Regions from separate parts of the Pseudoalteromonas sp. 2CM39R genome, predicted to be linked through region 1. Evidence: riboswitches for the same ligand, from Rfam matches in the RefSeq annotation. Region 1 holds a riboswitch; the other holds the start of a gene.

Region 1 (6,253 bases):
CCATTTTTCTTCTCCTGGTTAAATGCGGTAAAGTCATTATGCGCTTCTGGTTCGTTGTTTTTTTGACCTAAATCAAGTTCTAAATCAGCCTATTTATCAGCGAGTACAAACCTTGTTTTAGATCATACTTTCTGCCTAATTTTTGAATACTTGAAAAATAAGGTAGATTTTTTGCTCAGTTGCCCCAAGTCTATATAAAAGTAATTCAAAGTTATGTTGATAGTGAACAAATGGACAAAATCAACCTTTGATAGCTAAAACCTATCACTGTGTTCGAATTAAACCATTTTACAGATTAACCAAGATGGCTAATACTTAACACCAAGCACTAGCAAGTAAACACTTAACGGTTTTTTTAAGGAGCAATCTATGTCACAGGTAAATGCAATTGGTTTAAACAGCGCAAAAAGTGAAGATATCGTAAATTCACTAAACTCTTTACTAAGCTGCTACCAAATCCAATACATGAACGCACGCGGCTTTCATTGGAATATTAAAGGTCGTAACTTTTTTGAATTACACCTTAAGTTTGAAGAAATTTATAACTTACTACTTGAGAAAGTAGACGAGATTGCAGAGCGTATTTTAACGTTAGGCGGTACACCGGTACATGCATTCTCTGAGTACATCGAAGATAGCAAGATCAGTGAAGCTAAAAATATCACTGAAGGTACTGCTGCAGTAGAAAACCTTTTAGCAGGTTACAGCACGCTTATTCAAATGCAGCGTGAAATCCTTGCACAAGCAGGTGATGCAGATGACGAAGGTACAGCATCGCTAATGGGCGACTACATTAAAGAACAAGAGAAACTTGTTTGGATGTTAAAAGCCTACCTTGGTTAATATTTAGAATTGACACGAAAAAGCCCTCAAATGAGGGCTTTTTTATATTTAGAAAGCATTACTTTAACCACTTTCTTAAATTATCGTACTCGGGTCTTGCTTGAAAAAAGCTTTCAGCATCTGGGTGAAAGTTAATATCCATTTCTACACCAGACCAAACTGTCTCTAATAAATTGCGAGCAATGATATTCGCTTTAATATAATCAACGCGTTTGTAACCCCGCGCTTTTACAGCCTGAAAGTAAGCCTTTGCAATCTCAATACTATCTGCAGTTGCTAATTCAAATTGTTCCAAATTAACCACTGCATACTGAATTGAATTTTCAGGGTACTTCATGATTTCTTGACCGACTTCAATACTAAATGAAGCAACGGCTTCTTTATTAAAGCTGCCACTAACTTCCACATAAATCACTGGCGGCTCAACAAAATAACGCCAATCACCATGGGCTTTAAACATGCTCACCCCTTTGAAATACAACTTAAGTTTACGCTTATAAAATTTATTTACTTATTTATCTAAGCCTTAATTCGGTAATAAAGCAATAAAAAATGCCATTTCTAATGCCTTTTCCTCAAGGCTTTTAAAGCGACCCGATGCGCCACCATGGCCTGCATCCATGTCGGTTTTAAATACCAAAATGTTGTCATCGGTTTTAAGTTCACGCAGCTTAGCAACCCACTTCATTGGCTCCCAGTATTGCACTTGAGAGTCATGGAACCCGGTGGTAACAAGAATATTAGGGTAAGCCTGCGACTTAATATTATCGTACGGCGAGTAAGCCTGAATCACATCATAAAACGCAGGATCATTTGGGTTACCCCACTCGTCGTATTCATTGGTCGTCAGTGGAATACTCTCATCCAGCATGGTGGTAAGCACATCTAAAAATGGCACATGACAGCCGATACCTAAATAAAGCTCAGGTGCTTGGTTAACCACAGCGCCCATTAATAAACCACCAGCACTGCCACCAGACGCGAAAACTTTTTCTGGGTGTGCATAGCCTTGCTCAGTAAGCGCATGAGTAACATCAATAAAATCGCTAAAGCTATTTTGCTTATATTGCTTTTTACCTTGCTCATACCAATGACGACCTAGCATTTCACCGCCACGGATATGTGCAATCCCATAAACAAAGCCGCGGTCAAGCAAGCTTAGTGAGCTGCTTGAAAAGCTTGGATCGATGGTAATACCGTACGCGCCATAGCCATATTGCAACAGCGGGTTAGTACCGTCTTTATTAAATTGGTCGATACGATAAACCAAAGAAACCGGCACTTGCTCGCCATCCCTTGCAGTCACCATTACACGTTCTGAGCGATAATGCTCTGGGTTAAAATCCCCGAGCACTTGCTGTTGTTTTAATAAGGTTTTGTTACCTGTTTTTAAATCAACATCATACAAAGAACCTGGCGTCGTTAAGCTTGAATAGTAAATACGCGCAGAGCTCACATTCGGCTCTGGATTCATTGCAATTGCAGCATAATAACAAGGGTCATCAAACTCTAAAGTAAGACGCTCGGCTTGCTGATCCACCACCACAAAACGTGTTTGGCCAAGCTCTCGCTCGGTGAGGATAAGGTAGTCATTGAAAATTTCGACCCCTTCTAACAATACATTCTCGCGATGCGGTGTATGCTCCTGCCAACGATTTTTATCGGCAATGGTGCTTTGCGTCGCGGTCATTAAGCGAAAGTTTTTCGCTTGCCAGTTGGTAACAATGTAAAAGGTATCACCTAGCTTATCGACATCGAACTCATGGCCTTCTTCGCGTGGCATTAAGGCGCTAAATTCACCCTCTGGGTTATTGGCATCAAGTACCCAAGTATCGTTTGTTTCTGTGGTCGCAAGGTCAATAATAATAAGGCTTTCATCGCGGCTTTTGCCAAGCCCCATAAAGAAGCTTTTATCTTGCTCTTCATAAACAAGTACGTCATCAGCTTGCGGGGTGCCTAAAACATGGCGGTAAACCTGAAAGCCCAATAAGGTTTGCAGGTCTTTTTTCACATAAAACACCGTTTTGTTATCATTAGCCCACACCACTTGGCCTTCGGTGTTTTCCAGCACATCACTAAACATCTCACCGCTGGCAATATTTTTAAAACGCACGGTATAAATACGGCGACTTTCGGTGTCTTCAGAGTAAGCAAGCAGCTGCTCATCAGGGCTAATTGCAACTTCACCTAACTCATAAAATTCGTAATCGCCAGCTAATTGATTTACATCTAACAACAGGTGCTTGTCGCGCGCTTCTATTGAGCTGCTACGATAATGGCGTGCATATTCATCGTCGCCACGTACTTCTGAGTGATACCAATATTGGCCATCTTTCACGGGTACCGTGTTGTCGTCTTTTACAATACGGTCTTTTAACTCATTAAATAGCTGTTCGCGCAGTGGTTTTATGTCGGTAAGTTGTTTATCGCAATAACCGTTTTCGGCATTTAAATGCGCTAATACATCTTCATTTTCGCGCTCATCATTACGCATCCAATAATAATTATCGGTGCGCGTCAGTTGATGTGTAGTTAATTGCTGAGGCTGTTTTTTTGCAACAGGAGGATGCGCTAATAAAGACAAAGAATACGAATTTGACGACACAAGAAAAAACCAAAATAAAAAACGAATTGCTGGCAGTTTATCACAGAATTATACCAATCAGCTTAATTAAGTAGTCTATTTTGAGGCAATAAAACCTCGTTGATAACAAGGCAAAAATTTCGTTATTTAGTTGTTCTAAATGAGAAATTTTTAACGCAGTTAGCGACAGGTTTAATCCCTCAAAATGATTAAGTATTATTGCGGGTTGGTATTAAAAAAGCCCACTCAAATTGAGTGGGCTAAGCAATGCTAAAATAGCATTTAGGGGGAAACTGTTAATGCGATACTTGCTGCCAAGCCATAGCCCAGCTTTTTCCTACACCTGGCTCAAAAAGCGGGTTGTGTGAATCTTTAACACGACAAAACTCGCTAAATGGCCATGGTTTACACATATAAATATGACCCGTTTTTGGCTGTAGTACTTTAACACCCGCACTGTAATCGCTGCATGCTTGTGGGTATACATAGTCATAATCTTGCAGACTATCTTGCACTCGCTCTTTACATTTTGCGATGCAATTAAATGCCACTTTTACATGCGTAATGCCCGAACCTTCTAGGGCATAAATTTGGTTTGAACGGTACGCAACCACTAAACCTTGTTCAGTCATTTTGCCCGCTTTTACCAGCGGAACATGCACGTTTATATGCTCGGCAACAGAACGTGGCCAATTATGAGGCTCACCCTGATCGGAACTACTGATCGGGTATTCGAATGATAAATCGACTAGCTCTCCTTGCATGTCATAAAAGGTCACAATCACCCTATCTCCAACAAACAGTTGGGTATGATGATTTAAGCAACCAATCGGCAACCACTTCCCGGAGGCCATTGACGTATGCATAAACAAAATATCACCCTAAGAACAACTAATAGGCATTATCTAACAACCGAACAAAATAAATACTTTTAGTTTGAGGCAAGTGAACCAAAGCACTAGATTATGTGCTTATCAGCGGTCCCGCTATCATAGTTTAAAACCTTAGACCGGAAACTTTGCGTCCTAACCTTTCAGTTAGTTTGCCAAAAACAAGACTGAGTATAATCGTGACCGAATCACAAATCAAACAAAAGAATGTAACCAAACGTCTTATATAGCAAATAGTTACTAGCAAATGCGTCAGGTACAAAAAAGCCAACCGCTTGGTTGGCTTTTTCGCATATGGGCTGTTAATCCCTTGCTAGCTTTCTTCTGGTCGCGACTCGGTGCCCTGCACGGAATACATTCAAGAAGCCATTACCCACATCACTCATTACAATATATAAACAAGGTACTAGTACTAAAGTGATTAGAGTTGCAAACATAACCGCAAAACCAAGTGCTACAGCCATTGGAATTACAAACTTAGCTTGCAAGCTGGTTTCGAACATAATCGGTAGTACACCGGCAAAGGTTGTAATTGATGTCAGGGTGATTGCTCTAAAGCGCGCACAACCTGCTTCAATAACTGCTTGGCGAGTTGAAATACCTTCGCGGCGTGCTTGGTTTACAAAGTCGGTCATAACTAACGAATCATTAATTACAACACCGGCTGCGGCAATCAAGCCAAAGCCCGACATCAAGCTAATATCTAAACCAAACCAGAAGTGACCCCAAATTGCACCGGTTAAGCTAAATGGAATAACCGACATAACAATTAGAGGCTGCGAATAGCTCTTAAGCGGTACAGCAAGCAAGATATACACTAAAATCATACCGCCGATAAAGAACATGATTTGCTCATTAGCTTGCGCTTGTTGTTCTTCAATAGAACCACCTAGCTCAGTTTTAACTGATGGGTATTCCTCTTTTAACTGCGGTAATAAGTTCTCATCAACTTGCTTAACCACTTCACCCGGTTCAATCGCTTCTTCATCGATACTGCCGTAGATATACACTGTACGATAGCCACCTTCACGGCGAATATAGCTAATACCAGGTTTTTCGTTCAGTTCAACAACATCGCCCAACATCACCTCTTGGCCTGCAGGCGTTGTGATAACAGCATGCTTTAATGATGCAAACGCTTCACGTGTTAGTTTCGGGTAACGAACCATAACACGTACTTCTTCACCGCGACGAATAACACGCTGTGCTTCACCACCGTAAAAGCTTGCGCCCACTTGATTAGCAATATTGGCAAGGTCTAAACCTAGATCATATGCCACAGGTTTTAAGCTTAACTGCACTTCTTTGCTCGCCGGATCGATGGTCGAACTAATATCAAATAAGCCTTTTTGCTGTTGTAATAGTTGGATGAAACGACGACCTGCCTCATTTAAGGTATCGATATCTGGGCCATAAAGTAAGTAACCAAACTCACCATCCATACCACCGCCATTTACATCATCGTAAATTTGCAGCGATTTCACACCTGGGATACTTGGCATTTGTTCACGCCAACGACGAGATAATTCGAATGCGTTATACGGGCGAAGCTCTTCATCTACCAGCGGAGCAAGTAATTGTGCTTCAGTACGACCTTGGTTGAACACTAAGATATCGCGAATAAGCTTTTGGCCAAACTCACGCTCAGTCTCTTGGTCTACCTTATTAACCATGGTCTCAATTTCACGAATAGCATTAATTGTTTGCATATCCGAGGCATTTTCATTCATTTCTAAACGAATTTGCGGAAAGTCATGAGGTACTTTTGGTGTTGGTACCACACGCACTTGGTTTGATGAAATTAAGCCAAACGTCAAAATCAATAAACCGATAAACGCAAATAGCACAAACCAACGCCACTCTACACAAAGCTCAATAAAACGCTTATACGGGCCATTTACAAAGTTAAAGAAACGTTTGTTAAAACGCGCTCGCC
Region 2 (6,253 bases), on a different contig from region 1:
GGGTAGTTACGCCAAGCGCCTGTGCTGTTTGAGTACGATGACCTTTAAACCGACTCAATAAACTGTATATATAATCAAACTCCGCCTGCTTTTTATTCTCCTTTAACTGCGTGGCACAAAAAGCCGCCGCTGCAGGTGAACATTGCGGTAAATTTAAATCTTCAACCTGAATTTCAACACCTCTGGCCATAACTAATGCACGTTGAATCACGTTTTCAATTTCCCGTACATTGCCCGGCCAGTTGTAACAAAGCATCACATCTTCTGCTTGTTTACTAATGTGAAACTCAGAGTTACCATATTTTTTGATAAAGTGATGAGCCAATGGAATGATGTCATCAACACGATCCCGAAGTGCAGGCCAACTAAGCGGTAATACATCTAAACGGTAAAATAAGTCTTCACGAAAAGCGCCTTGCTCAACTTGTTCACGCAATATGCGGTTAGAGGCGGCAATAATGCGTATATCTAATTTTATTTTTTGATGACTGCCGAGTCTTTCAACTTCTCGCTCTTGTAATACCCGCAGTAATTTAGCTTGTAAATCCAATGGCAGCTCAGTAATTTCATCCAGTAAAATAGTACCGCCATTGGCCAGCTCAAATTTACCTGCCTGAGCATTCACCGCACCGGTGAATGCCCCCTTATTAAATCCAAATAACATGGCTTCGAGCATATTTTCTGGGATTGCAGCACAGTTAACTGCAATAAATGGCTTATCTTTACGGTCTGAGGATTTATGAATAAAGTGCGCTAACTTCTCTTTACCTGTTCCCGATTCGCCGGTAATTAACACCCCTGCCGATGTTTGGGCAGCTCGATTAGCTAAACGCAGTACTTGTTGTGACTTAGTTGAAACAGCGATTAAATCTTCAAACCCATGCTTCATTGAATCAGTGTTTCTGATTGTTTTTTTAAGCTGCTCAGCAAAGAAAGGTTTTAAGAGATAATCAACAGCGCCACCGTTATTAATAGTTTTTGAAGCAATTTCACTTTGTGAAGAATCGACTAACGTCACAATTTGCGAAGTGGGACATGTTTTACGCAGTAATTTTACTAATTCAACCAGTTCGAGTTGTTGAGTATCCGCATCAACAAACACAAGCTCTGGCTTACTTATAAGGCAGTGGCTAACCGCATCGCTGATGGAGTTTGTATGCAGAAACTTAAAATTTTCGGCAAATACAACTTGCTGAATCTCAGGCGTTGGCTGCTGCTCACTGATCCATAAAAGGTATCTTTGACTCATATTTTTCCTTTGCAGTGCAATTAACTTGAGTGTCGGAAAAGACGAACTAAAACACGGCGATTAGACGATGCGCCCTGCTCCGAGTTTTTTATAATGGGATAACGTTGACCATGCGCTCTTACTTCTAACATGTCTTTGGGTAAGCCAAATTCAATAAGTCTGGCAGCTACGTCATCTGCTCTTTCTTTTGAAAGCAACCGATTTGACAGCGGCGAGCCCGTATTATCTGTGTGGCCATCAACTAGCACTTTACTTACGCGACTGTCTAAAGAAATGTAACGCACTAAATCTTTTAAAAATTTAAGATCTTTAGCCGTTGTTACTGTGCGCTGCCCACTGGCAAACTGTAATTGATGATCGCGTGCTTGCTCCCAAGAAAGCGGCGATAAATTAGCTAAACACTGTTGATAATCGGCAACTATTTCATCGCTATGGGTATTAGTAAAGGTCAGGCGAAGTTGTTCATCACCAAAGCTTACTAGCGTGTCTAACCAACCGCCTTGTTTAATCACACGAAGTAATGCGGTCATATCGGCAGAAAATTGCACCTTGTTATCTTCGACATTAGAGGATACAAAGTTCACGGCAGTAAGAATGGTATCTGCAGATTGCCAATCTGCTTTACGAGATAAAACGTGTAAACCTACTATTGGTTTATCTTGTAAAAGCCAAGTAAATTCCAATTGTTGAGTTTTTGCTGGGAGGGTTTTTACTTCAAGTAACGCATAATTATCAAAGCGCTGTTTGAGTGAACACGCAAACGGGTTACTATTTACTGACCAAATAGAGTTTTCGTAGTTTTGCACCAGGTTTTGCTCTGATGTGTGTCCCTGCGAGGACATAAACACAGCACAGGGCAATGCAAATTTAATCAGCTGAGTTAATCTATTCATGTATATTCCGTATAAAGTTAAATAGAACAATTAAGTTTTTTAAATCAATAGCGAAATACAACAAATACAAACACAGTATTAATGAATATCACTAAGTTAATGTAACCCCACGATCGTAGCGATAGCCTTAGACTGGGAGCTTTGCGTCCTATGCTTTCGCATAGTTTGCCATTTAATTTACTTAAGCATTATTTTAAACCAATATAAAAACTAGTAACTATGTACAATAAAAACAACAGACTATAGTTAAATATCATTAAATGCAAATATTACTATATAAAATTCATAGCCAGTTCATTTTATGCTCATTTTACAATCATTCATCCCAACGAACCGAGTATATCTACCCGAATGGTATCTGGAATTTCATTATAAGAAAGAACAACTAAGCTACCCTTAGTAAAGGTTTTTGCGTAACGAGCTAATAGCGGCCGAAGCTGCGGCACCACAATTAATGTAGGCGTTACCCCTCTTGATTTCATGTCTTCGACTATCATCGGCATTGTGCGTTGAAATTGCCCTAGTAAATTAGGGTCTACCGCAAAACTATCTAGTACAACTTTGCCAGCCTGCATAGCTTGATCAAGTGAGCTTTGTAAGGTGCTTTCTAGTTTTTCATCTAAGCTATAGGCACTGAGTTCATCACGATTACCCATCACCTGTTTTACCAATACTTTTTGCAGTGCGCAGCGTACGTCTGAAACCAGTAAAATCGGATCTTTAGTTACCTCAATACTGTCTATTAATGTGCCGGCGATAGTAACTATGTCTTTAATACTTATGTGTTCTTTTAGTAGTAAACGAATCACTTTTAGCTGTAAATTAGTCGGTAATGCTTTTTCGAAGGTTTCGGCTAAGCTAGGTGAGATTTCTTTTAGTCGCTCATTAAGCTTTTGTACGTCTTCATAACTAAATAACTCATCTAAATGTTCTTTGATCACTTTGCCGGTATGAGTAGCAATAATGGTGCCTAAATCAACCACTGAGTAACCCATATTCAATGCTTGGGTTTTACTGTCATCTTTTATCCAAACAGCCTCAAGCCCATAAGCAGGATCAGTGGTTAATTCACCATCTAAGCTGCCGTATACATCGCCGGTGTTTAACGCGAGTAGTTCTTTGGCGTTTACATTAGCACTTGCAACAGGCACACCGGCTAAGTTTACTTTGTATTCTTGTGGGTTTAATTTTAGGTTATCTTTTATTCTGATCTCCGGTAATAAAAACCCAAGTTGCTCAGAGAGATTTTTACGCACACCTCTTAAGGTTTTTACCAGCTCTTCCCCTTTGTCTTTATCGGCTAAATAAACCAAACGAAAGCCAAGCTCAACCGACAACTTATCAACATGAGAAATATCTCCCCATTCTAAGTTAGCCTGTTGCTCACTTAAAATAGTGTCGGTCATTTGTTCGGCTTCAATTAAAGAGTTATCGGGGAGAGAGCGTTGTAATCGCCAAGCAACATAAAATAATGGCGCGGCAAACCCTAAAAAGGCGACAGTGGGCATCCCAGGCACAATACCAAGCGTAACCATAATTAAAGCAGCAGTAAAAATAACACGTGGAGAGGCAAGTAACTGCTTACCTACTGCTTCACTTACATCGCCTTCATCGTTCATACGCGTAACAATAATTGCAGCAGCAACCGCGAGTAATAACGAAGGAATTTGCGCAACTAAGCCATCACCTATGGTTAACAGTGCAAAACGCTGAAACGCTTCGGCTAAGCTTAAACCATGTTGAAAAGCACCTATTGAAACACCGCCCAACAGGTTGATCACTAATATAATTAAGCCAGCTATAGCATCACCGCGTACAAACTTAGATGCACCATCCATAGAGCCATAAAAATCGGCTTCTTGGGCTATAGTACTGCGTCGCTCTTTTGCTTGCTCAGGGCCAATTAATCCGGCATTTAAATCCGCGTCAATTGCCATTTGTTTACCGGGCATGGCGTCTAGAGTAAAGCGTGCAGCCACCTCAGAAATACGCTCACCGCCTTTGGTAATAACCACAAAGTTAATCACCATTAAAATAACAAACACCACAATACCAACGACGTAGTTACCGCCTATAACCACTTCACCAAACGCTTGAATAACGCGACCTGCCACATCTGAGCCTTCATGGCCATGCAGTAATACCACACGTGTTGAAGCAATGTTTAGGGTTAAACGCATCAAGGTGGCGACTAACAAAATAGTCGGAAATACAGAAAAATCGAGCGGCTTTTTAGTAGACACAGCGACTAACAATACAATCACCGACAATACAATGTTAAAGGTAAACAATGCATCTAATAGCCATCCTGGTAATGGCAAAATAACCATCGACAAAACAGCTAACAACAAAATAGGAATAGCGGTATAAGGTTGAGTAAAACTGCGCCAGTTCAAATTATAACTCCAACATCTAAGGTTTCTGTAAGTTTTTAGGGATTGTTAATTCAGGTAAAGCTGCAGGTGCTTGCCCACGTCCTTGCTTGTATGCTTTTAATTGCAATACATAGGTCAGTACATAGGCAACCGCACTGTATAAGCCGTTGGGCACTTCTTGGTCGACCCGAGTCGAAAAATAAATAGCCCGTGCTAATGCAGGGATTTCTATTATTTCTTTGTTATTCATACGGGCCACTTCGCGAATTCTCAGCGCCATTTCATCTACGCCTTTAGCGACAACATAAGGGGCTTTAGCCGCTTCTTCACTGTACTTTATTGCCACAGCATAATGAGTAGGGTTGGTGACAATCACATCGGCAGTGGGAACACGCTCTTCAATTTTTCTATTCGATTGCTGATATTGTATTTGCCGAATTTTATTTTTTATCTCAGGGCTACCGTCTGAAGATTTACGCTCTTCTTTTACTTCTTGGTGGGTCATTTTTATTTTATCGGCAATCTGTTTTTGCTGAAAAGGCACATCAATAACTGCAATAAAAAGTAGTAAAGTTACCGTGATCATTAACGATAAAAATAACAACTCAATGCCTTGGCCTATCGCCACTTTTATATCTAAGTTTTGTAACATCATCAGCTGCATCCACAGCTTAGTTAAAAAGGTATATAAGCAAATCGCCAGTAAGGTTATTTTTAGTATTGATTTAAGTAGCTCAACTAACGACTGTTTACCAAACATTTTGCCTAACCCGGTTAGTGGGTTGAGCTTGCTCATTTTTAGCGCCACGAGTTTTTTTGAAAACACAAACCCGCCAGGTAAACACCCAGTGATCCACATTGCGCAAAAGCTTAATAATAAAAACGGCGTAAGGGTTGATAGCATATTCATAATGGCCTCGCCCAACGCGATGGGCATCATTTTTTTATTATTTATAATCGTATGATCCAGCACCATAGTACTGTTCATTAAGTTAACAAATAAGCTGTAAAATAAATTGGCAAACCACAATAACCCAGCAATACTGACCATTAATAAAATAGCGGTATTGAGCTCTTTTGAGCGCGCGACTTGGCCGTCTTCTTTGGCTTTTTTTAGCCGTTTCTCTGTGGGTTGTTCTGTTTTTTCTTGCGAGCTATTTTCAGACATACCGCTACCTCATCGCTTGTGCAAAGGTTGTTAGTACATGATACGTTAGCCTTGAAAACGCACTTCCTGTGTACTCTAAGGTCATAAATACGCAGAAAAACCCCATCAATAGCGACATAGGGAAACCCAATACAAAAATATTTAATGACGGCGCCGCCCTACTTGCTACACCAAAGGTTAAGTTAACCAATAACATGGCGACTATCCCTGGTAGCGACAGCAATAAAGCAGAGGAAAACATCCACGCAAACAACATAATAATCGCCTGAATATCAAACTCATAAATACTGCGACCAATCGGAAAGCTATGAAAGCTCTCTACCATAACTTGTAGAGTTATTAAGTGACCATCTGCGGCAAAAAACAGTAATGCACACATAATCCAAAATAACCGTCCCAATAATGCCACTTGGTTACCACTACCGGGGTCCATAACAAGCGCCATTGATAAACCCATCTGCATGGATAAGATCAGCCCTATCATTGCCATTACTTCAAACAAAATACGCAGCGATAACCCCATCATTACCCCAAAAATAATTTGCTCGAAGGTTAAGATGGCGGCATC

What was found. Region 1 has a riboswitch for cyclic di-GMP ahead of MTF66_RS22020 (hypothetical protein). Riboswitches for the same ligand answer to the same signal wherever they lie in the genome.
Region 2: another riboswitch for cyclic di-GMP. It lies ahead of MTF66_RS17170 (OmpA family protein); the one in region 1 lies ahead of MTF66_RS22020 (hypothetical protein).

What each region holds. Positions count from the first base shown of each region.
Region 1 is NZ_JALNTM010000010.1:189,586-195,838, forward strand. Features, by position in the region: gene MTF66_RS22000 (hypothetical protein) at 1-4, opposite strand, end outside; gene MTF66_RS22005 (Dps family protein) at 370-843, shown strand; gene MTF66_RS22010 (hypothetical protein) at 902-1,303, opposite strand; gene MTF66_RS22015 (S9 family peptidase) at 1,370-3,448, opposite strand; gene MTF66_RS22020 (hypothetical protein) at 3,724-4,293, opposite strand; cyclic di-GMP riboswitch class I at 4,401-4,484, opposite strand; gene MTF66_RS22025 (efflux RND transporter permease subunit) at 4,620-6,253, opposite strand, start outside.
Region 2 is NZ_JALNTM010000007.1:162,990-169,242, reverse strand. Features, by position in the region: gene MTF66_RS17175 (sigma-54 dependent transcriptional regulator) at 1-1,249, opposite strand, end outside; gene MTF66_RS17170 (OmpA family protein) at 1,270-2,142, opposite strand; cyclic di-GMP riboswitch class I at 2,240-2,322, opposite strand; gene flhA (flagellar biosynthesis protein FlhA) at 2,463-4,538, opposite strand; gene flhB (flagellar biosynthesis protein FlhB) at 4,555-5,685, opposite strand; gene fliR (flagellar biosynthetic protein FliR) at 5,690-6,253, opposite strand, start outside.